Regions from separate parts of the Mesorhizobium sp. M0898 genome, predicted to be linked through region 3. Evidence: predicted binding sites of a transcription regulator. Region 3 holds the regulator's gene; each other region holds the start of a gene.
What was found. The regulator HrcA, encoded in region 3, represses chaperone genes, less so after heat shock. The targets are predictions, from matches to a motif close to GTTAGCACTCNCNNNNNGNGAGTGCTAAC.

Region 1 (7,495 bases), on a different contig from region 3:
CCGAACACGCCTTGCATGAGCCGGAACAAAACGATGGTCTCAAGGCTCCAGGCGATGCCGCACAGCATTGAAAAGACGGTGAAACCGACCACGGCCGTCAGGAACAGCTCCTTGCGACCGAAGCGGTCGGCCAGCCAACCGGTCACCGGCGTCATGATCGCCGCGGCAACGATGTAGGAGGTCAACACCCAGTTGATGTTGTCGGGGGAGGCGCCGAGATCGCCGGTCATGGTCGGCAGCGCAACGTTGGCGATCGTCGTGTCGAGCGCCTGCATGATCGTCGCAAGCATGAGCGCAACTGTGATCAAGCCGCGGTGCGGTACTTCGCGAAAGGGTTCTGGGCTGCTCATGACGTAAAACTTCCAGCAGGTAACAAAAACGTGTACATTAGGTTTCCGGACGGCGAGGCCCCGCTGTAGAGAGACCCTCATCGCGGTGGGACGCGAGCATCGATGTGGGGGTTACATCGACTGAGCGTCTCGATAAAGCGGGCGCCTGCCGCCCGGAAACCTGAGGACCGAAGATCCTGCGCGGCGTTGTCTGCTCAGGCAGGCTACAGCGCAGCCCGTCCACGCATTCAACTTTTCCCGCGCCTCCCTCGGACCAATCCTGCATCCATCTCGCTGTTTGCTATGCGGCCGCTACCAGGCCTCTTTACCTGGCCTCGCCTGCCGTGGCGCGGCGGAAAATGCTCGGCAGCCCGCGGGAAACGCCGGTGTCCACCGTGACGGTCGCGCTCATGCCGGTGCGCAGCGCCGCCTTGGCGTCGGCATCGGTCAATTCCAGGCGGACCGGAATGCGCTGCGTGACCTTGACCCAGTTGCCGGTAGCGTTCTGCGCGGGCAGCAGCGAGAACTCGGCGCCGGTGCCGGCGCCGATCGCCTTGACGGTGGCTTCGAACGTCTTGCCCGGATAAGTATCGACCATGATTTCGGCCTTCTGGCCGGGTTTCATGTTGGTGAGCTGGGTTTCCTTGAAATTGGCGTCGACCCAGGTGTCGCCGGTCTCGACCAGCGAAAACAGCGGCGTGCCCGAACCGACATACTGGCCGACCTTGAACGAAGCGGCCTGGCTGATGATGCCGTCGGCGGGTGCCTTGACCGTGGTCTGGACCAGATCGTAGGCCGCCTTGTCGCGTGCGGCGAGCGCCGCCATTACCGTTGGATGCTTGTCGGTCTCGATGTCGGGATTGCCGCCAAGTGCCGCCTTGGCGCTGACGATCCCTTGCTGGGCCACGGCCAGCTGCTGCTTCGCCTTGTCGAGGTCGTTCTTGGCTTCGTCCAGAGACGACTTGGCGTTGATGCCCTTGCGGGCAAGGTCGGCGGCGCGGTCATATTGCGACTGCGCGTACTGGACCTGGCTTTCGTCGGACTTCTCCTGCGCCAGCGCCTGGCTGTAGGCCGCACGCAACTGCTCGACATTGAGCCGTGCGCCGGCCACCGCCGCGTCGGCCTGGGCCAATGCGATCCGGTAGGGCTCGGGATCGATAGCGAACAACACGTCGCCCTGCTTGACAGACTGGTTGTCGAAAATGTCGACCTGAACGATGCGGCCCGCCGTATCGGCGGCTATCGACACCTTGGCCTGCTGCAGATTGGCGTTCTCGGTCTCCTGATAGCGGCCGCCGGTCACCCAGACATAGCTGCCGCCGGCGATCAACGCAGCGGGCAGCACAAACATCAAAAGGAAGCGGCCGGCACGGCGCTTCTGCTTCGGCGCCACCGGCGCCGGAGCTATCTGCGGAGCGACCGTTACCGGAGCTGCCGCCGGCTTCGCGGGAGCTTCCATCTCCAGCTTGGCCGCATTCTCATCTAGTTTGGCTACCGCGTTCATGCTGCTGTGCCTTCCGTATTCTTCACTTTTTCCGAGGGCGGCGCCTCACCATCTGCAAGATTCTGCACCATTGTCTCCAGCGCCCTGACCAGGACGCGGCGATCTTCCGGCGAAACGCCAACGAGCGATTCCTCATAGACCTCGCCGGCAAGGCTCTTGACGTGGGTGTAAGCCGCGTTTGCCTTGGCGGTCGGGAAAATCATGCGCACTCGCCTGTCGGTTGCGTCGGGACGGCGCTCGATCCAGCCGCCCTCCTCCATGCGATCGACAAGACGCGAGACGCTGATCGGCTCGATCTCAAGAAGCTCGGCAAGCCGCGCCTGCGCGACACCCGCCTCCTTGGCGACACGTACCAGAAGCCGCCATTGCGCTGAAGAAAGGCCGAAACCACTGGCGCGCGCCTCGAAGCGCTTGCGCATCAGGCGCTGCACGTCGTGGATCAAAAAGCCTAATCTGTCGATGCCGTCGGAAACCATGAGCGACATATATAATAAGCGTGCTCATAATTCAAGGAGCCGGATTGTGCCAGAAGCCGGCGAGTGTGCATGGCAGTTGGTGCAGGGCGATCGTAGTTAGCAATTTATTACGCCGGGCGCTTGTAACGCGAAGCGATGCGGTTCTCGAGCGGCGCCCCGGATGAGCTGAGCCTGGATGCAGCGCTTGTGACGGCGCCCTCGGGCGAACGCTTCTTCAGCATATCGGCGTGCTACATCGGCCCACTCGACGAAGGCCAACAAATCATTCAACCTCTGAGAGAGTATGGCACGCCAGTTGAGCGCCGGATTGCTCCTGTCCCCTATCTTCAAATCCAATCGGCCGGGGACAGCCTCTTTCCGCGCGGGCGGCGCTACTACTGGAAGGCGCAGTTCATGCGCGAAATCACAGATCAGGCGATCGATACCATGCTTGCGGCTTACATGACTGCACCCAGCGAATCGCTTCTGGTCCTGCAGCAGGTTGGCGGCGCCATCTCGCGAGTACCGATGGACGGAACGCCCTACGCCAATCGGGATGCGCTTTACGATCTGGGACTACCCGTCTGACGACGAAACGCACATCCGATGGGCGCGCGACCTGTGGGATGCAATGAGACCGTTCTCGACCGGCGGCGTCTATGCGAATAATCTCGGCGAAGAAGGCACTGATCGGGTTCTGGCGGCTTACGGCGAGAATTATCCGAGGTTGGCCGCACTAAAGAACAAGTATGATCCCACCAATTTCTTTCGCTTGAACCAAAACATTAAGCCTGCGACCTGAGCGACCGCCCCAGGCCGATGCTCGAAATTCTGCGGCGCTGCTACAGCTCCAAATTCCAGTTCTGGCCGACCAGATCCTTGCCGAAGGAATGGTGGCGCTCCTCGTTGGTCAATTTAAAGCCCGCAGCCTCATAGATGTGGCGAGCGGCGGCGAGCACGCCGTTGGTCCACAGCGTCAGTGTCGTGTAACCCGTGGCGCGGCAAAAGCCGATACATTCCTCGACCAGCCGCTTGCCGATGCCGAGGCCGCGCGCCGACGGCTCGACATAGAGCAGGCGCAACTTCGCCACCGCGTCCGACTGGCGCACGACGAAGACCGAGCCGACGACCTCGCCTTGCCGCTCGGCGATCCAGCTGCGTTCCCATTTCGGATCGAAGGATTTGACGAATGCGCCGAGGATTTCGGCGACCAGCGCTTCATAGGTTTCGTCCCAGCCATATTCCTGCGCGTAGAGCAGGCCCTGGCGATGGATAATCCAGCCGATGTCGCCGATTTGCAGAGGCCGCAGCATATAGGGAATTTTGGGCTCGGTGCTTCCGCCCAGCAGACGCTGCACCGTCTGCATGGCCCTGACCAGCCTGTCCTGTTCGGGAACTGGAAGCCGGTCGAGCAATGCCGCGACCTGGTCGTGCGAACCCTGGTTCAGCGGCGCGAAGGCCTGCCGCCCGGCCTTGGTCAGCGCGATCGTCGAACGCCGTGCATCCGTCTCGATCGTGGCGCGCTCGACCAGATCACGCTCCTCGAACTTCTTCAGCAGCCGGCTGAGATAACCGGCATCGAGGCCGAGATCGCGCCCAAGGTCGGTGGCGGTCAGGCCATCGCGATGCGCCAGCTCATAGAGCACTCCCGCCTCGGTCAGCGAGAAGGTGCTTTTCAGCAGCCCTTCGTCGAGCAGCCCGATCTGGCGGGTGTAGAAGCGGTTGAAGGCCCGCACCGCGTCGATCCGCTCCTTGCCTGGGTGATGATGAATGGTCATGGCATCCTCCTCCCGGCAAGATCAGCGATTTAGTTGACTTAGTCAAGTATCCGTTTGAAGCAATTGTCCTGATGATGCTCACCGGGCGCCTTGACTCGCGCGAGTTGCCAGCCTATTTCAGCGCCACGTTAGCACTCCCCCAAGATGAGTGCTAACCACATGTCCGGCGCCGCCGGACGGAGGAACTGTTCTCACCATTCTCATCGAGGAATAAAAAATGGCAAAGTCGAAGTTCCGCCCGCTTCATGACCGCGTGGTCGTTCGTCGGGTCGAATCCGAATCCAAGACCGCGGGCGGGATCATCATCCCCGACACGGCTAAGGAAAAGCCGCAGGAAGGCGAGATCATCGCCGTCGGTTCCGGCGCCCGTGACGAAGCCGGCAAGCTCGTCCCGCTGGACGTCAAGGCCGGCGACCGTATCCTGTTCGGCAAGTGGTCGGGCACCGAAGTCAAGCTCAATGGCGAAGACCTTCTGATCATGAAGGAAGCCGACATTATGGGCATCATCGGCTGAATATCGGCCTCACCCTCATTTAAATCTTCGGGCTCAATCCAAGCCCCTGCCAGGAGCTAAAAATGGCTGCCAAAGACGTAAAATTCTCCCGCGACGCTCGCGAGCGCATGCTGCGCGGCGTCAACATCCTCGCCGACGCGGTGAAGGTCACGCTCGGCCCCAAGGGCCGCAACGTCGTCATCGACAAGTCGTTCGGCGCACCGCGCATCACCAAGGACGGCGTCACCGTCGCCAAGGAAATCGAGCTTGAAGACAAGTTCGAGAACATGGGCGCGCAGATGGTTCGCGAAGTTGCTTCGAAGACCAACGACATCGCCGGCGACGGCACTACGACCGCGACCGTTCTGGCACAGTCGATCGTCCAGGAAGGCCACAAGGCGGTTGCAGCCGGCATGAACCCGATGGACCTCAAGCGCGGCATCGACCTCGCCGTCGCCGACGTCGTCGCGACGCTGATTAAGAACGCCAAGAAGATCAAGACCTCGGAAGAGGTTGCCCAGGTCGGCACCATCGCCGGCAATGGCGACGTGTCGGTCGGCTCGATGATCGCGGAAGCGATGCAGAAGGTCGGCAATGAGGGCGTCATCACCGTCGAGGAAGCAAAGACCGCCGAGACCGAGCTTGAAGTCGTTGAAGGCATGCAGTTCGACCGCGGCTATCTCTCGCCCTACTTCGTCACCAACGCCGAGAAGATGGTTGCGGATCTGGAAGACGCCTACATTCTTCTCCACGAGAAGAAGCTCTCCAATCTGCAGGCCATGCTGCCGATCCTCGAGGCCGTCGTGCAGACCTCGAAGCCGCTGGTCATCATCTCGGAAGATGTCGAAGGCGAGGCCCTGGCCACGCTGGTCGTCAACAAGCTGCGCGGTGGCCTGAAAATCGCCGCCGTCAAGGCGCCGGGCTTTGGTGATCGCCGCAAGGCCATGCTGGAAGACATCGCCATCCTCACCGGTGGCCAGGTCATTTCCGAAGACCTCGGCATCAAGCTCGAGAATGTCGGCCTGAACATGCTCGGCCGCGCCAAGAAGGTGTCGATCTCCAAGGAGAACACCACCATCGTCGACGGCGCCGGCAAGAAGGCCGAAATCCAGGGCCGCGTCGCCCAGATCAAGCAGCAGATCGAGGAGACCACCTCGGACTACGACAAGGAGAAGCTGCAGGAACGTCTCGCCAAGCTGGCGGGCGGCGTTGCCGTCATCCGCGTCGGCGGTGCGACCGAAGTGGAAGTCAAGGAAAAGAAGGACCGCGTCGATGACGCCCTCAACGCGACCCGCGCGGCCGTCGAAGAAGGCATCGTTCCCGGCGGCGGCGTCGCACTGCTGCGCGCTTCGCTGAGCATCAAGGCAACCGGCGCCAACTCCGACCAGGCCGCCGGCATCAACATCGTGCGCCGCGCGCTGCAGGCTCCGGCCCGCCAGATCGCGGCCAACGCCGGTGCGGAAGCATCGATCGTTGCCGGCAAGATCCTTGAGAACAAGGGGGCAACCTTCGGCTACAACGCCCAGACCGGCGAATATGGCGACATGATCGCCATGGGTATCGTCGATCCGGTCAAGGTTGTGCGCACGGCTCTGCAGGACGCGGCCTCGGTCGCCGGCCTGCTGGTCACCACCGAAGCCATGATCGCGGAGGCTCCGAAGAAGGAGTCGGCTGGCGGCGGCATGCCTGGCGGCATGGGCGGCGGCGGCATGGGCGGCATGGGTGGCATGGATTTCTAATCCAGCCAATCTCGCAAGCTTTCGGAAAGGGCGGCAGCGATGCCGCCCTTTTTGTTTGCTTCATAGCGGGCTGCCCCGGCTCAAGCGGCGATATCAATGCACCGCGGCAGTGGCACTCTTGGCCGGCAAAGCGCCCTCAATCAGCGCCGCGACCTCATCGGCTACCGCCAGCACCGGGGCGCGGTCGTGGGTGGCGCGTGCGATCACCATCAGCCCTTCCAGCGATGATTCGACCAGCAGTGCCAGCGCATGCGCGCGGCGCTCGGGCACCCCTGCCCTGACGAAGGCCGCCCTGAGCAAGCCTATCCATTGCTCGAAGGCGGAGCGGCACAACTCGGCCAGTTCCGGCATGTCGATCGGCGAGTCCAACACCACGGGCGCGATCGGGCAACCGAGCGTGAACCGATTGTCTTCCAGCATGCGCGCGACCGACTGGTAGATGTGGTGGACGGCCACCGCCGGGTCCTTTTCGGCTGCAAGGGCCTCGCCCAGCCTTTTCGAGACGTCCTCGACGCTGTCGCGCGTCACCTCGATGACCAACTGGTCCTTGCCGCCCGGAAAATGAAAATAGAGCGAGCCTCTCGGCGCGCCTGAGGCGCTCAATATGTCGTTGAGCGAAGTGCCGTGATAGCCGCGCTGCCGAAGCAGGCGCCCCGTGGTCTCGAGTATGCGGGTACGGGTGTCGTTCGCCATGTCAACCTCTGTCAGGAGTGAGCATTATAGACCTTGCCTCGAATATGACAATCGGTCTACATAATATGTAGATCAGTCTACATATCGAGAGGCAAATGCGCAGCTATCGTCTTGAAGGAACCTGCGGGACCAAGTGCCTAGTGATGCGCGACGAGGCGCAGCCGACGCCGAAGCCGCACGAGATCGTCGTGCGTGTCCGCGCCACCGCGCTCAACCGCCGCGATACGATGATCCTCAACGGCACCTACCCGCTGGCGCCGCGCCAAGGCGTTATCCCGCTGAGCGACGGCGCCGGCGAAGTCGTTGCCGTCGGCGAGGCCGTCACCCGCTTTGCCGTCGGCGACCGCGTCACCGGCAGTTATTTTGCGCGCTGGATCGATGGCCGCATCAATGCCGGTCTGATCGACCAGCTTGGCTGCACGCTGGACGGGATGCTGGCCGAATACGCCGTGCTCGACGAGCAATGGGCGGTGCGGCTTCCCGATCATCTCGACTGGCATCAAG
Region 2 (7,495 bases), on a different contig from region 3:
CGGCTCGCTGCTCGCCTTCTGCGGCATGGTCGCGGCGGTGGTGGCCAAGGGCGGCACCGCCAACACGCTGTCGCTGTCGACAACGGGCACGCAGGGCTATGGCTGGTTCGCCGCCCTTCTCGCGGCCGTCGTCGTCGGTGCCGTGGCCGGCGGCGTCCAGGGCTTTGCCATCACCAGGCTGAAAGTGCCGCCCTTCGTCGTCACGCTTGGCGGCCTCACCGTGTTTCGCGGCCTGACCTTGACGATTTCCAATGGCGGCCCGATTTCCGGCTTCGACGCCTCGATGCGCTGGTTCGGTACCGGCCTGATCGGCCCGGTTCCGGTGCCGGCGATCATCTTCGCGATTGCCGCGATCCTTTGCCATATCGTGCTGCGCTACACACGTTACGGCCGCGCGGTCTATGCCGTCGGCGGCAATGCCGAGGCGGCACGGCTCTCCGGCCTGCGTGTCGACCGCATCCTGATCTCGGTCTACATTATCGTCGGCTTCTTCGCCGGCCTTGCCGCCTTCGTTTTGTCGGCGCGGCTCAACTCCTCCGAAGCCGTCGCCGGCATCGGCTACGAGCTGACGGTGATCTCGGCGGTCGTTATCGGCGGCACCTCGCTGTTCGGCGGCATCGGCAGCGTCGGCGGCACGGTGGTCGGTGCAGGGCTGATCGGCGTCTTGCAGAACGGGCTGCAGTTCAACAACGTCTCGTCCTACACGCAAAGCATCGTCATCGGCCTGATCCTCATCCTCGCCGTGGCCTTCGACCGCTGGCTGAAATCGCGGGTAAGGCGGTGACCCAAATAAGAACCATGACCGAACAGGACGTTCCGGCGGTGTCGCGGCTGCTTGGAGGGTCCTGGCGACACACCTATTCGCCGATCCTGGGTGCCGAGACGATGGCACGGCTGTCGGATGAGAGGCACGCGCCGGAGCGGCTGGCGGCCGAGCTCGGGGATGACAACAAGATGTCCTTCGTCGCCGAGCGGGCTGACGGCTCGCTCGCCGGTTATGCGATGGCAGCGATGGACGACAAAGGCGAGGTCATGCTCGAGCGGCTCCATATAGACAAAACAGAGTACGGCACCGGCCTTGCCGCCGACCTGCTGCATGCCGTTCTTGCCGCGCATGCGGGTATTCCCAGCATCGCCCTGGAAGTGATCGAGGGCAACGACCGCGCAATCGCCTTCTATCGCAAGCACGGCTTCGAGGTCGTCGAGCGCCGGCCGGCTGCACACGGGGTGGGCGGCCATGCCTCGCTGATCATGCGCCGGCTGCTACCGATGGCTTAGTAGGCGAAAGCGGCTGAGCGCGTAATCTCCCCCCTCGAGGGGGAGATGGCCGGCAGGCCAGAGGGGATAGCCGCGCGTGAGGCGCCAACTTTCTCTTTCGTCCAACATGGCGTCGCGCCAGGACGTACCGACCCCCTCTGTCGCCTTCGGCGACATCTCCCCCTCAAGGGGGGAGATTGGCGACTTCTCCAACCGCTCAGGCCGGGGCGTTGACGCGCTGTGCGCGCGTTGCCCAGTCGGCAACCGTGGCGCCAGCAACGCTCTCGCCGGCAACCGTCCCGTTCGTCTGCGGCGCAAGCAGGTCGTTGCGGCGGGCGAAGGCAACGAAGGTGGCGCGCGCCGTCTCGGCGTCGATCTCTCCTTCCAGTGCTGCACGGCACGCTTTTGCGGCGATGTCATGCGCGGCCGTCCGGCTCGTTGCCGGCCACTCAGCCAAAAGTGCATAAGCCTCAGCCGCGCTTTCTATCTTCGTCGGCGTACCGAGGCCGGTGAGGATGGTAACCGGCTTGTCGAACGAAGCACGATCCATGACACTCTCCTTTCCTGGCTCAATCGGCTCCTTTCGGAACTCAACCGCGCGGGCGCTTCGATCCGCCTGCAGGACGGCGTCGATCGACGAATGCAATACGGCTTGCATGCCCGGCCGCGGCAGCAGCCGATGCACCTTGACCAGCGCCTCGAGCCAGGCCGCCACGCCCAGCGGCGGATGTTCGCGCCCGTAGAGCCACGCCTTTGCCTTGGCGAGCGGGTATCCCGCCTCTTCGGCGAAATCGGTTTCCGACCAACGCAGCAGGCGCAGGCATTCGCGCATCCGCGCCGCGATCATTTGCGCTCCTCCGTGCCGGCCCCCACGCGTTGAGCCGACAGAAACATCAGCGTGTAGGCCGCCTTGCGGCGGTCCCAGCCGGCCGACTCGGCCATATCCAGCAAGCCGTCGACCAAAGGCGCCAGCGCCGCCCTGCAGTCGGCTTCATAGTTGAAATCGTTTTTCGGGCGGGTCGGCGCCGCGATCTTTCCAAAACTGTCCATCATATCCATGGCAACACCTGCTCAGCATTAGTCCCGGACCGGCAAGACCGTGCCCGCTTTTGGCGGACACGGTCCATCTGCCGTTTCGAAGTCGCGCTTTGGAAGCCTGGCCTTAGAAGTCCATGCCGCCACCGCCGGGCATGGCCGGCGCGGCAGCTTCCTTCTTCGGCTTCTCGGCCACCATCGCCTCGGTCGTCACCAGCAGGCCGGCAACGGAGGCGGCACCCTGCAGGGCAGTGCGCACGACCTTGGCCGGGTCGATGACGCCTTGACTGTAGAGGTCGCCGAACTCGTTGGTCTGCGCGTTCCAGCCATAGCCGAAGTCGGTCGTCTCGCGCAGCTTGCCGACGATGATCGAACCTTCGGCGCCGGCATTCTCGGCGATCTGGCGCACCGGCGCTTCGATGGCGCGACGCACGATGTCGACACCGGTCTTCTGATCGGGATTGTCGACGACGACATTATCGAGCGCCTTCGCCGCTCTCAACAGCGCCACGCCGCCGCCGGGCAGGATGCCCTCCTCAACCGCCGCGCGTGTGGCGTGCATGGCGTCGTCGACGCGATCCTTGCGCTCCTTGACCTCGATCTCGGTCGAGCCGCCGACACGGATGACGGCGACGCCGCCGGCGAGCTTGGCCAACCGCTCCTGCAGCTTTTCGCGGTCGTAGTCGGAGGTGGTTTCCTCGATCTGCGCCTTGATCTGGCTGATGCGCGCATGGATTTCATCCTTGCGGCCGGCGCCGTCGACGATGGTGGTGTTCTCCTTCTCGATCAGCACCTTCTTGGCGCGGCCGAGCATCTCCAGTGTGACGTTCTCGAGCTTGATGCCGAGGTCCTCCGAGATCGCCGTGCCGCCGGTCAGGATGGCAATATCCTCCAGCATGGCCTTGCGGCGATCGCCGAAGCCCGGTGCCTTGACGGCCGCGACCTTCAGGCCGCCGCGCAGCTTGTTGACGACCAGCGTCGCCAGCGCCTCGCCCTCGACGTCCTCGGCGATGATCAACAGCGGCTTGCCGGATTGCACGGCGGCTTCGAGCACAGGAAGCATGGCCTGCAGGTTGGACAGCTTCTTCTCGTGGATCAGCACATAGGGTTCTTCGAGTTCGACGCGCATCTTATCCTGATTGGTGATGAAATAGGGCGAGAGGTACCCACGGTCGAACTGCATGCCTTCGACCACTTCCAACTCGGTCTCAGCGGTCTTCGCTTCCTCGACAGTGATGACACCCTCATTGCCAACCTTTTCCATCGCCTCTGCGAGGAAGCGGCCGATCTCGGCATCGCCATTGGCAGAGATGGCGCCGACCTGAGCGATTTCGTCGTTCCTGGTCACCTTGCGGGCATTGGATTTCAGGTCGGCGACCACGGCGTCGACCGCCTTGTCGATGCCGCGCTTCAAATCCATCGGGTTCATGCCGGCAGCGACCGCCTTGGCCCCTTCCCTGACAATGGCCTGAGCAAGAATCGTCGCGGTCGTGGTGCCATCGCCTGCGGTGTCGCTGGTCTTCGAAGCAACTTCGCGGACCATCTGAGCGCCCATGTTCTCGAACTTGTCCTCGAGCTCGATCTCTTTTGCCACCGTCACGCCGTCCTTGGTGATGCGCGGCGCGCCGAACGATTTGTCGAAGACAACGTTGCGGCCCTTGGGACCGAGCGTCACCTTCACCGCATTGGCAAGCATATCGACACCGCGTAACATCTTCTCGCGGGCTTCGGTATGAAATTTCACATCTTTGGCAGCCATTGGAACACTCCTCGATAGGCAGCTTTTCGTTGACTGGAATGCTTGTTCAGGCCCCGCTCAGGCAGCCTTCTTCATCTCGCCCGTGGCTTCGATCACGCCCAGCACGTCGCTCTCTTTCATGATGAGCAGATCCTCGCCATTGAGCTTGATCTCGGTGCCGGACCATTTGCCGAACAAAATGCGGTCGCCGACCTTGACGTCGAGCGGCTGCAATTGGCCGCTGTCGTCGCGCGCGCCCGGACCGGCGGCAATGACCTCGCCCTCCTGCGGCTTCTCCTTGGCGGTGTCGGGGATGATGATGCCGCCCGCGGTCTTTTCGTCGACCTCGATGCGGCGGACCAGGATGCGGTCATGCAATGGACGGAACGCCATGTCGTTCTCCTCTCGGGACAAACAGATTTTCGAACATCCTCCTGACCGGACCGGCAATATCGGCCCGGCACGGGGTGCGCGATCCCTTCTTCAAGCATCGCGCGCATACGAACTAGTCGCGCTTTTTTCAGCTTTCAAGAGGATCATGCAAAAATTTTAGCACTCGACGCCTGAGAGTGCCAATACGCTGTAATTGTTCGCACATTCGCCGTTTCCGGCGCGATGACCCGGCCGGATTTCCAAATCTGTCCGTCTCCTGAGCCGCTTGCCGGCGGCTGGAACCTATGTGGAAGGCGAGGCGTTTTGCAGACCGAGGTTCATTGGGAAAGGAAGGATTGCATGACCAGCAGGGACTTTCAGCTCCAGATGCAAGGGTTTGGCCTCACCACGGCGGAGATCCACTACCGTCTGCCCGATCATCGAAGCCTGCTTCAGCTCTATATCTGGCAGGAATACGATATCGCCCCTGATTTCCCGACGCTGAAGCATTTCCTCGATTTCTGGGAGCGCGAGATCGAAGGCCCGCTGCATTCGGTGCGCGTGGCTCATCACCGTCTGATCCAACCGTCCGAATGGCGGGCCGTAAACGGCATTATCACCGTCCACTGAGGAGCAAGCCGATCTGCCGCCAGACAGCAAACAAAGTGCCTCCGAAGCGGGGGAAAGAGGTAGCTGACTCTCCCCCACTTGTTTTGGATCTCACAATATCGGAGGGCGTCCGGACTAGCCGGCGTGGTCGACAGGCTTGCGGGCGAGCAATCCAGCCTTGCGCGCCGCCCTGACGAAGGCCTTGCGCGCATCACGCGCGGTGCGCCAGCCGTCGAGCGCATCGCGGCAGGTCCGATAGGCGGTGCGCCAGCTCCGGCCGCGTGCACGGTCCGGCCACTGCTGGCGCATGCATTCGATGGCTTCCCAACTGCTGGCGACCTTGCGCTCGCTGGATTGGAATTTCAACGTGATCGGCTCGGCGAAGCGGACGTCGTCCATCACTTCCTCCTTGTTTTCTGATCGTCTTCTTGTTTGAGCAAGCAACGTTGTGCTGGCGGCACCGGCGGCCGGCCGGCGCCGCTGAAGGACATGGTTCGTCCCCTTGCGCGGTTCAAGAGCATCGCGCAACAGCCGGTTATTCCTCCTCGTCCGGCCCTTGCAGCAGTTCGATCAGCGTCGCTACCCTTGCCGTCGGCAGCGGTCGGCCCTCGTTCACCAGCGCCTCGTCGGCGGCGATCCAGGCCAGGGCCTCGCGCAATTCCTGGACCGTCCCGTCCGTCGCCGCAATGTCGGCGATCACGGCTTCGTCGACCGGGCCCAGCACAGAAATGATCTCGTCGCGTGTCATGGTCAGCTCCATCTGCGAGTGCCGGGAACGGGCCCGGCAACACAAGAAATCTGGGTCTTGACCTGCTGCAGACAATAACCGGCCGGGGAAGTCAGCGTTGGCAATTGAAACCAGACAGGCGATCTCCTGCCGGACATCTCCCCACTTGTGGCGAGATTGGCAGCCTCGCCGAACCGATCGAAAACCGGCCCGAAAAACCGGCAACGCGAGAGCCACCGGGTCTTGACTTGCGGCGGACAATAACCAGATCGAAGGCACCGGTCGCCGAAATGGGGCCGGCGGAACCAGGGAGCGCCAGCTCTTTGGCGCCCCTCGTATCTATGTTGCTCGATGGAGGATGTAGCTATGAGAACCGCATTCGACTTTTCCCCGCTCTATCGGTCGAGCATCGGCTTCGACCGCGTCTTCAACCTGCTGGAAAATGCTCCGCAGGCCTTCGACGCCTGGCCGCCCTATGACATCGCGCGCAGCGGCGAGAACAACTACCGCGTCACCATCGCCGTAGCCGGGTTTTCCGAGGACGACCTCGAAATCACTCATGAACCCAACCTCCTGATTGTCTCCGGCCAGCACAAGGAGCCGGACAACGCGGAGTATCTGCATCATGGCCTCGCCACACGGCCCTTTACCCGCCGTTTCGAGCTTGCCGATCACGTCAAGGTCGCAGGCGCCTCGCTCGACAACGGCCTGCTCAGCATCGATCTGGTACGTGAGGTGCCAGAGGAGATGAAGCCTCGGCGCATCGCCATCGCGACCGATGTCGCCTCGCCGAAGACCGGGCCGAAGGTCGCGCAGGGCGAAGCAAACAAGCAGGCTGCCTGAATGCACCAGTCGAGAAAGGAGACTATGCAATGGCTATTCGTGATCTCATTCCGTGGGGCCGGGAGAACAATCAGCCCCCCAGCCTGTTCCGCAACGGCGACGGCGATCCCTTCCTGACGCTGCATCGCGAAATGAACCGCCTGTTCGACGAGGCGTTCCGCGGCTTCGACACGAGGCTGCCGTCGCTCGGTGGCTTCTCCGCTGCCCGCGCCAGCTGGCCGAGTGTCGAAATCTCCGATAGCGAAAAGGAGATCCGCGTCACCGCCGAGATCCCCGGCATGGACGAGAAAGACGTCGAGTTGCTGCTCGATGACGGTGTGCTGACGCTGCGCGGCGAGAAGCGCGAAGAGACCGAGGACAAGGACAGGCAGTTCTCCGAACGCTTCTATGGCCGTTTCGAGCGGCGTATCCCGCTCGGCTACGAAGTCGACGAAGACAAGGTGAACGCCGCGTTCCGGAACGGTGTGCTCAGCGTGACGCTGCCCAAGACGGAGCGCGCCCAGGCAAAGGCCAAGCGTATCGCCATCACCGGCGGCGACGGCAAGTCCTGACGGCTCGTAGGACGACGCCCCTTCTGCCTGCCGGTTCCGGCGGGCAGAAGCGGGCAAATGTCGATGACCCGTTCTCCCGACGCTCCGGTTCCGCCTGACCAGGCGCAGCACGCCCTGCAGTGCCTGACGACCGAGCATTTCGTGCTGCAAAACGCTCGCGCCGCGACCATTCAGGAAGCGAACCAGAGAGCCGATCTGTTCCTGACCTCGGTCTCAAGCGCAACGATTGCCTTGTCCTTCGTCGCGCAGGTCACGGAGATGGGCAGGCCGTTCGTGTTGTTCAGCCTGATCTTGCTGCCTTGCCTTTTCTTCATCGGACTGGTCACCTTTGTGCGCGCGGTGCAGGTTGCCATCGAGGACATG
Region 3 (7,495 bases):
GTGGTGCGGCGGCGGATGCCGTAGCGGTCGAGCAGCACGCGGCTGACACGTGTGTCCTCGCAAGCGACGATATCGGCGGCGGCGAGCGTTTCCAGCGCGCGCAGCGTGATATCGGCGAGATTGCCGATAGGCGTCGCCACCAGGTAGAGCGCCGGCTCGAGCGGCCGGGCGGCGATTTCGGTCTGCCCGACCACATAACTGCGTTTGGCCGATTCGCCGGTCACCTGCACAACTCCGTTCGACCCTGTTTGGCACGGCTCACGCTTGGTTGCAAAAGCCTGGGTTGCAAAGGCCCTGGTTCCAAAAGGGATGCCGACGTGAACCGGCCGCCATGCCTTCGCCACAGTAGGGAACGAAACCGTTGCCGGCGAATTTTACCCCTGATCTCGGGAGGAGCAGGATGGACAGCCTGACGATACAGGACGTTTTCGAACCCTACTATGCCGGCCGCAAACGCTTCGCCGCACCATGCGACAAGAGCCGGCCTGCCGAAGCCGCAGATGGCAGAGCCAAGAAGCCGCTTGCACGCCAGCGATCGGCAGAGAGCAAGCCCGCAAACGAAACCGACCGCACGATGGAGCACTGACCGGACGATGCCCAATCGCTTCGACATTTTCATCACCCGCCTCGAAACAAAAAGCGCCCGCGATGGCGCAGCGTCACATTCCACAGACGACCAGCACCATGCCTCACGCGACAAAAGCGAGATCAAGCCGGTCCGTTCCGGAGAGACCAGCGAAAAAGATCGCGCCAAACACCGCCACAAGCACGAGGCTTGACCCCGCAAACCTTAGCGATCGGTCGAGACAGTTCTCGAAGCGCGGTTGCGCATGCTCCGCGATGTATCGTTCAACCCAGATACTTCGAGACACGCGCCTCCAGCAGGCCCACCAGAGCCGGGTCCATGAATGCATAGTCGTCGGGAATATCGAGGCAGATTACCCGAGCCTTTTTCAGGCTTGTCTTGAATTTCTGCTGCAGTTTGGCGCGGTGCGTTTTTTCCATCACGAAGATGATGTCGGCCCAGGCGACGAGTTCATGCGTCAACGGAATGTCGGCATCGTGATTAGTGCCGGCCGAAGCGACCTCGATGTCCCGCCGCTTGGAAAACACCTGCTCCGCCGTCGGGCTGCGCAAGGGATTCTGGCTGCAGATGAAGAGAACGTTCTTCAACGTGCTATCTGGCCAAATCCGCCACGACCGCATCGAGCACGATCATGCCGGCCGGCGTGGCGCGCAGGCGCGCATTGCCGATCGGCGCCACCAGGCCTTCGTCCTGCAGTACCGACAGCCGTGCCGTCGACAGGCCGCGCCCTGAAAATGCCTCGTAGCGGGAAAGGTCGATGCCTTCCGCCAGCCTCAGCCCCATCAGCAGGAACTCGTCGGCCTCTTCCGACCGCGTCAGGATCTCGCCGCCGGTAACGCCATGGCCCTTGGCCTCGACCAGATTGGCCCAAGTCTCCGGCATTTTCTCGGCGATCGTCACCACGCGCCGGCCATTTTCGACGAACCGGCCATGCGCGCCGGGACCGACGCCGACATATTCGCCATAACGCCAGTAGGTGAGATTGTGCCGGCTTTCGGCGCCGGGCCTGGCATGGTTGGAAATCTCGTAGGCCGGCAGTCCGCGCGCGGCGGTGATCTCCTGTGTCAACGCGTAGAGATCGGCGGCAAGCTCATTGTCTGGAATGATGAACTTCCTTGCCGCATGCAGCGCATGGAACGGCGTGCCTTCCTCGATGGTCAGCTGATAGAGCGACAGATGGTCTGCGGCGTGGCCGATCGCCTGCTCGAGCTCCGCCTGCCACGCTTCCGGCGTCTGACCGGGCCGCGCGTAGATCAGGTCGAACGACAGCCGTGGGAATATCTCGCGCGCCAGGCCGATCGCATGCAGGGCCTCATCGACATTGTGCAAACGGCCGAGGAAGCGCAGATCCTTGTCGTGCAGCGCCTGCACGCCAAGCGATACCCGGTTGACGCCGGCCGCGCGATAGCCGCGAAAGCGCTCGGCCTCGACGGAGGAGGGATTGGCCTCCAGTGTCACCTCGATGCCATCAGGCACCGTCCAGTTCTTCGCCACTGCATCCAGCACCGCCGCCACGGTCTGCGGTTTCATCAGCGATGGCGTGCCGCCGCCAAGAAAGATACTGGTCACCTCGCGCGGCCCGGTGCGGCCGCGCATCGTCGCCAGCTCGGTCTCGAAGGCGCGGGCAAAACGCTCCTGGTCGACCGGCTGGTGGCGGACATGGCTGTTGAAGTCGCAATACGGGCATTTGGCCGCGCAGAACGGCCAGTGGACGTAGACGCCGAAACCAGGCCTGCGGTCGAGCAGCATGGTCATACGGCGGCCAATCGGGCTTGCGCGAATTTCTGGAAGGCGCGGGCACGGTGCGACAATGCGGTTGGCTGGCCGGGCTTCCAGCCATGCTTGTCCTTCGCGCTCATCTCGCCGAAGGTCTTCTCGAACCCATCGGGCAAGAACACCGGATCGTAGCCGAAGCCGAGCTCGCCGCGCGGCGGCCATACCAGCGTGCCCTCGACCTCACCGCGACAATATTCCGCCTGGCCATCGGGGAAGGCCAGGCAGATGACCGCGACAAAGCGGCCCTTGCGCTGGGCAGGCGTGATCGCGCCAACTTCTTGCAAGGCCACTTCCGTGCGCTGCATGGCCATGCCGAAGTCGCGGGAGCCGTCCGGCGTCTCAGCCCAGTTGGCGGTGTAGACGCCGGGTGCGCCGTCGAGCGCATCGACACACAGGCCGGAATCGTCCGACAGCGCCGGCAATCCAGTGGCCTTGGCGGCGGCCAAGGCTTTTATGAGGGCGTTCTCCTCGAAAGTGGTGCCGGTCTCGTCCGGTTCCGGCAGGCCGTATTCCTTTGCGGACTTCGCTTCAATGCCGAATGGCGCCATCAGATCGGCGAATTCTCGCAATTTGCCGGCGTTGTGGCTTGCGACGATGATCTTATGCCCATCAAGCGAATGAATAGTTGGCGAATGCATCAGATGCCCCAAATTCGTGGCTCGGCGAATTCGATCGAATTGCCGGAGGGATCGCGAATATAGATCGAGCGGCCGCCTTGCGGCCACTCGAACTCGCTTTCGATGGCGATTTTCTTCGCCTCAAGATGCGCTTTCCAGCGTGGGATTTCATCCGCGCTTGCGGCGAAGCAAAGATGGCCATGGCCGACCGCGCCATGCGGCGGCACGGGCAGCTTGGCGTCGGCCCGCGGCGGCACTTTGGTGGCCTCGGCATTGAAGATAAGCAGCACGCCGTCGCCGCAGCGGAAGAAGAGATGCCTGCCATCGACCTTACCGAGCAGATCGAGCCCGAGCACGCCCGAATAGAACCGTTCCGCGGCAGCAAGGTCGGTCACGTAGAGTGCTGATTCCAGGATTGCGGAAGGAGTCACAGGATCGCCAATCTCATCAATATTGGACCGCAGCTAAGCCACCGCCATTTGCTGCAAGCTGACCAGGCGCTGAATGCCTTTCTTGGCGAGCCCCATCAGCGCCGCGAACTGCTCTTCCGAGAACGGCTCGCCCTCGGCCGTGCCTTGGATCTCGACGATGCCGCCCTTGCCGGTCATGACGAAATTGGCGTCGGTGCCGGCCGAGGAATCCTCGATGTAGTCGAGGTCGATGACCGGCTGGCCATCATGGATTCCGCAGGAGATTGCCGCAACGTGATCCTTCAGCACCTTGCTCAGGCTCGCCATCTGGCGGGCTTCCATCCAGCGCAGGCAGTCGTAGAGCGCCACCCAGCCGCCGGTGATCGAAGCGGTGCGCGTGCCGCCGTCGGCCTGGATCACGTCGCAGTCGACGGTGATCTGCTGCTCGCCGAGCGCCTGCAGATTGACCACGGCGCGCAGGGAGCGGCCGATCAGCCGCTGGATTTCCAGCGTGCGGCCGCCTTGTTTGCCGGACGAAGCCTCGCGGCGCATGCGCTCGCCGGTCGAACGCGGCAGCATGCCGTATTCCGCCGTCACCCAGCCCTTGCCGGAGTTGCGCATCCAGCCCGGCACCTTTTCCTCCAGGCTGGCCGTACACAGCACATGCGTGTCGCCGAACTTCACCAGGCACGAGCCTTCCGCATGCTTGGAGACGCCGCGCTCGAAGGAGATGGGGCGCATTTCGTCGAATTGGCGTTTGGAAGGGCGCATTCAGGCTTCTTTCTTTCTTCGGAATCTTGGCCGGGGAATCTTGGCCGGCTTGTAGCCGCACGGGGCGTGACGCGCAAAGGAAAATGGACCGGTTGCGCCGACACCGCGGAAGTCTATATCTTCGGGGCGGAGGTTTTGGCTCGAAATGACAAAGGCAGTCGATCCCGGTTTGCAGTCGCACGTGCTCCCCTCGCACGCGCTGCAATCGCCCGCGCTTCAATCGCTCGACATGCGTTCGCGCGACATCTTCCGGCGCATCGTCGATTCCTATTTGAGGGATGGCGAGCCGGTCGGTTCGCGCAGCCTGTCGCGCATCCTGCCGTCGTCGCTGTCGCCGGCCACCATCCGCAACGTGATGAGCGACCTTGAGCATCTCGGCCTGATCTATGCGCCGCACATTTCGGCTGGCCGGCTGCCGACCCAGGCAGGCCTGCGCTTCTTCGTCGATGCTTTCATGGAACTTGGTGACCTCTCCGACGAGGAGCGCCGCACCATCGAGGCCCAGGTGCGCGCCTCCGGCTCGGGCGCGACGCTGGAGCATATGCTGACCGAGGCCAGCCAGATGCTGTCCGGCATGTCGCGCGGCGCCGGCCTCGTGCTCGCCGCCAAGAATGAGGCGGCGCTTAAGCACATCGAATTCATCCAGCTCGAGCCGACCAAGGCGCTGGCCGTGCTGGTCTCGCAGAACGGCGACGTCGAAAATCGCGTCATCGATCTGCCCGCCGGCATCACCATCTCGCAATTGCACGAAGCCTCTAACTTCCTCAACGCCCATATCCGCGGTCGCACCCTGGCCGAGGCGCGGGTCGAGATCGCCCGCATCAAGGAAGAGACCAGGGCGGCCCTCGACACGCTGTCGCAGGATCTGGTCGAGAAGGGCCTGGCGGTCTGGGCAGGCGCTGAAAGCGGCGTGCCTGGGCGGCTTATCGTGCGCGGTCGCGCCAATCTCCTGGAAAACGTCACTGCCCAGGCCGACATAGAATTGCTGCGGCATCTGTTTGAGGATCTGGAGACGCAGGATGGGCTGATCCAGCTTCTCGACCTCGCCGAGGCAGGCCCAGGCGTGCGCATATTCATCGGTTCGGAAAACAAGCTGTTTTCGCTGTCTGGCTCCTCGCTGGTGGTGGCACCCTATCGCGACAAGGACGCGCGTGTCGTCGGTGCGCTCGGCGTCATCGGGCCGACGCGGCTGAATTATGCGCGCATAGTACCGATGGTCGACTATACGGCGCAGCTGATTTCGCGCATGCTGAGCTAGGAGCCGCCGCGGCCTGCCGCAAGGAGGAGAAAAGAATGGCGCTGGAATCGTTCAAGGCCCAGATCAGTCTGCTGCTCGAAGAAATGATCAACCAGCCAGAGGATCAGCACGAGGTACAAGAGCAGTTGCGCGAGAAGCTGCAAGAGATGCGGGCGATGGGTTTACCGCTGCCGGCCGATCTGGTCGCGCTGGAAAAGCGCCTCGACGACGACTTTTACGCCTCTGGCAACTGAACGGGTTCGGCTTCAAATCCTCGTGTGCTGGACGGCCGCTTGGAACGATCAATACCTGATGCCGTTTGCCCCTGTTCGAGGCGAATCCCGGAGGACGTTGATGATCCGATCTGGCGGCTTTGCGGCCTTGGCCGCTGCCCTCCTTGTTGCGACACCGGCAGCCGCCCAGCAGGCGGATCAGAATGTGCTCAAAGGCGAAGCCGCGTTTGGCGATTGGCACGCCGACAGGCCTGGCGTCCGACGCCTGATTGGGCCGCGAGACATGCCGGCAGCCGACCCCGCCCAATCCGCTTCGAACGGCGCCGGCGTGGCGGAACGGCCCGAAAGCGCCAAGCCAGAATTGCCGTCGGGCTTTTCGGCTGAAATGATCGCATCCGGCATCGTCAATCCACGTGTCGTGCGCGTCGCTCCGAATGGCGACCTGTTTGTTGCCAACAGCCATGCCGACCAAATACGCGTCTATCGTCTCGCCGAGGGCAGCGCCAGGCCCATCGAGAAAGCGATCTTCGCCAAGGGGCTCAATTATCCCTACGGCATCGCCTTCTATCCGCCAGGAGACAAACCGCAATGGGTTTATGTCGCGAACAGCGACAGCATCGTCCGCTTCCCCTATCGCGATGGCGACCTGAAGACATCCGGCAAACCAGAAACCATTGTCGCCAAAATCCCGTCGGGTGGTCACACGACCCGCGACATCGCCTTCTCGCAGGACGGCAAAACGCTTTATTTGTCGGTTGGCTCCGCCTCGAACGTCGCCGAGGATATAGGCAAGGAGCCGGATAGCGGCCTCGACGCCTGGGCCAAATCAAAGCCGCTCGGGGCGGCCTGGGGCTCCGAGGACGGCCGTGCCGATGTGCTCGCCTTTGACCCGGATGGGAAAAATCCGCGAACTGTCGCCACCGGCCTGCGCAACTGTACGGGCATGACCGTGCAGCCCGCCACCGGCGCATTGTGGTGCGTCGTCAATGAGCGCGACGAACTCGGCGACAATGTGCCGTTCGAATTTGCAACGGCGGTCAAGGACGGCGGATTCTATGGTTGGCCTTGGTACTACATCGGCAATAACGAGGATCCGCGCCATCAGGGCGAGCGGCCAGACCTCGCCGGCAAGGCCACTGTCCCCGATGTATTGATGCAGGCGCATTCGGCGCCGATGAATATAGCCTTCTACGACGGCAAGAACTTCCCGGCGGATTATCAGGGTGACGCCTTCGTCGCCATGCATGGTTCGTGGAACCGTGGCGCCAGGACCGGTTACAAGGTGGTGAGGCTCAAATTCAGGGATGGCAAGCCGACAGGCGAATATGAGGACTTCATGACCGGCTTCGTCATCTCGAACGACGCCGTCTGGGGCCGCCCGGTCGGTGTCGCGATGGCCAAGGACGGCTCCCTGATCGTCACAGAGGACGGTAACGGCACCATCTGGCGCGTTACCTACGAAGACGGCCGCTCCTGAACGGCGGTGTCGCCTGCTGCGCTGGCGCAATCGAATCCGGCCCGAGGGAATTCACCCAACTTCAACATTGTGCGACAAGCGCCAATCATGACACTCACCGGGTTCCTCGCCTATAGTGCTGCCCTCGGCATCGCCGCGGCCATCCCCGGCCCAGGCGTCACCGCGCTTGTTGCGCGTGCTCTGGGTTCCGGCTTCCACTCGTCGCTGGCCATGTCGTTCGGGCTGATGCTCGGCGACCTGACCTATCTCACTGCCGTGGTGCTCGGCCTGGCTTTCGTCGCACAGACTTTCGGCATGGTCTTCCTGGCCATCAAATGGCTGGGCGTCGCCTACCTCGCCTTTCTTGGCTGGCGTTTCTGGACGAGCGGCATCACGCCCGAAACGGTGG

Region 1: a site for HrcA is predicted at 4,194-4,222, ahead of groES (co-chaperone GroES). Genes of this name have one in related genera too.
Region 2: a site for HrcA is predicted at 4,579-4,607, ahead of NKH90_RS15820 (co-chaperone GroES). Genes of this name have one in related genera too.

Annotation. Positions count from the first base shown of each region.
Region 1 is NZ_JAMYOE010000016.1:85,376-92,870, reverse strand. It holds gene NKH90_RS18390 (DHA2 family efflux MFS transporter permease subunit) at 1-350, opposite strand, end outside; gene NKH90_RS18385 (HlyD family secretion protein) at 655-1,833, opposite strand; gene NKH90_RS18380 (MarR family winged helix-turn-helix transcriptional regulator) at 1,830-2,309, opposite strand; gene NKH90_RS18375 (hypothetical protein) at 2,445-2,876, shown strand; gene NKH90_RS18370 (BBE domain-containing protein) at 2,845-3,090, shown strand; gene NKH90_RS18365 (bifunctional helix-turn-helix transcriptional regulator/GNAT family N-acetyltransferase) at 3,131-4,066, opposite strand; gene groES (co-chaperone GroES) at 4,284-4,580, shown strand; gene groL (chaperonin GroEL) at 4,643-6,298, shown strand; gene NKH90_RS18350 (TetR/AcrR family transcriptional regulator) at 6,392-6,991, opposite strand; gene NKH90_RS18345 (zinc-dependent alcohol dehydrogenase family protein) at 7,087-7,495, shown strand, end outside.
Region 2 is NZ_JAMYOE010000012.1:104,825-112,319, forward strand. It holds gene NKH90_RS15795 (ABC transporter permease) at 1-784, shown strand, start outside; gene NKH90_RS15800 (GNAT family N-acetyltransferase) at 781-1,278, shown strand; gene NKH90_RS34865 (DUF982 domain-containing protein) at 1,475-2,104, opposite strand; gene NKH90_RS15810 (hypothetical protein) at 2,101-2,316, opposite strand; gene groL (chaperonin GroEL) at 2,420-4,051, opposite strand; gene NKH90_RS15820 (co-chaperone GroES) at 4,109-4,423, opposite strand; gene NKH90_RS15825 (usg protein) at 4,763-5,032, shown strand; gene NKH90_RS15830 (DUF982 domain-containing protein) at 5,147-5,410, opposite strand; gene NKH90_RS15835 (hypothetical protein) at 5,547-5,759, opposite strand; gene NKH90_RS15840 (Hsp20 family protein) at 6,105-6,581, shown strand; gene NKH90_RS15845 (Hsp20/alpha crystallin family protein) at 6,611-7,132, shown strand; gene NKH90_RS15850 (hypothetical protein) at 7,196-7,495, shown strand, end outside.
Region 3 is NZ_JAMYOE010000044.1:26,361-33,855, forward strand. It holds gene rsmI (16S rRNA (cytidine(1402)-2'-O)-methyltransferase) at 1-224, opposite strand, end outside; gene NKH90_RS28960 (hypothetical protein) at 401-586, shown strand; gene NKH90_RS28965 (hypothetical protein) at 594-779, shown strand; gene NKH90_RS28970 (low molecular weight protein tyrosine phosphatase family protein) at 850-1,173, opposite strand; gene hemW (radical SAM family heme chaperone HemW) at 1,178-2,341, opposite strand; gene rdgB (RdgB/HAM1 family non-canonical purine NTP pyrophosphatase) at 2,338-2,985, opposite strand; gene NKH90_RS28985 (VOC family protein) at 3,000-3,410, opposite strand; gene rph (ribonuclease PH) at 3,444-4,160, opposite strand; gene hrcA (heat-inducible transcriptional repressor HrcA) at 4,306-5,418, shown strand; gene NKH90_RS29000 (hypothetical protein) at 5,454-5,651, shown strand; gene NKH90_RS29005 (PQQ-dependent sugar dehydrogenase) at 5,752-7,107, shown strand; gene NKH90_RS29010 (LysE family translocator) at 7,195-7,495, shown strand, end outside.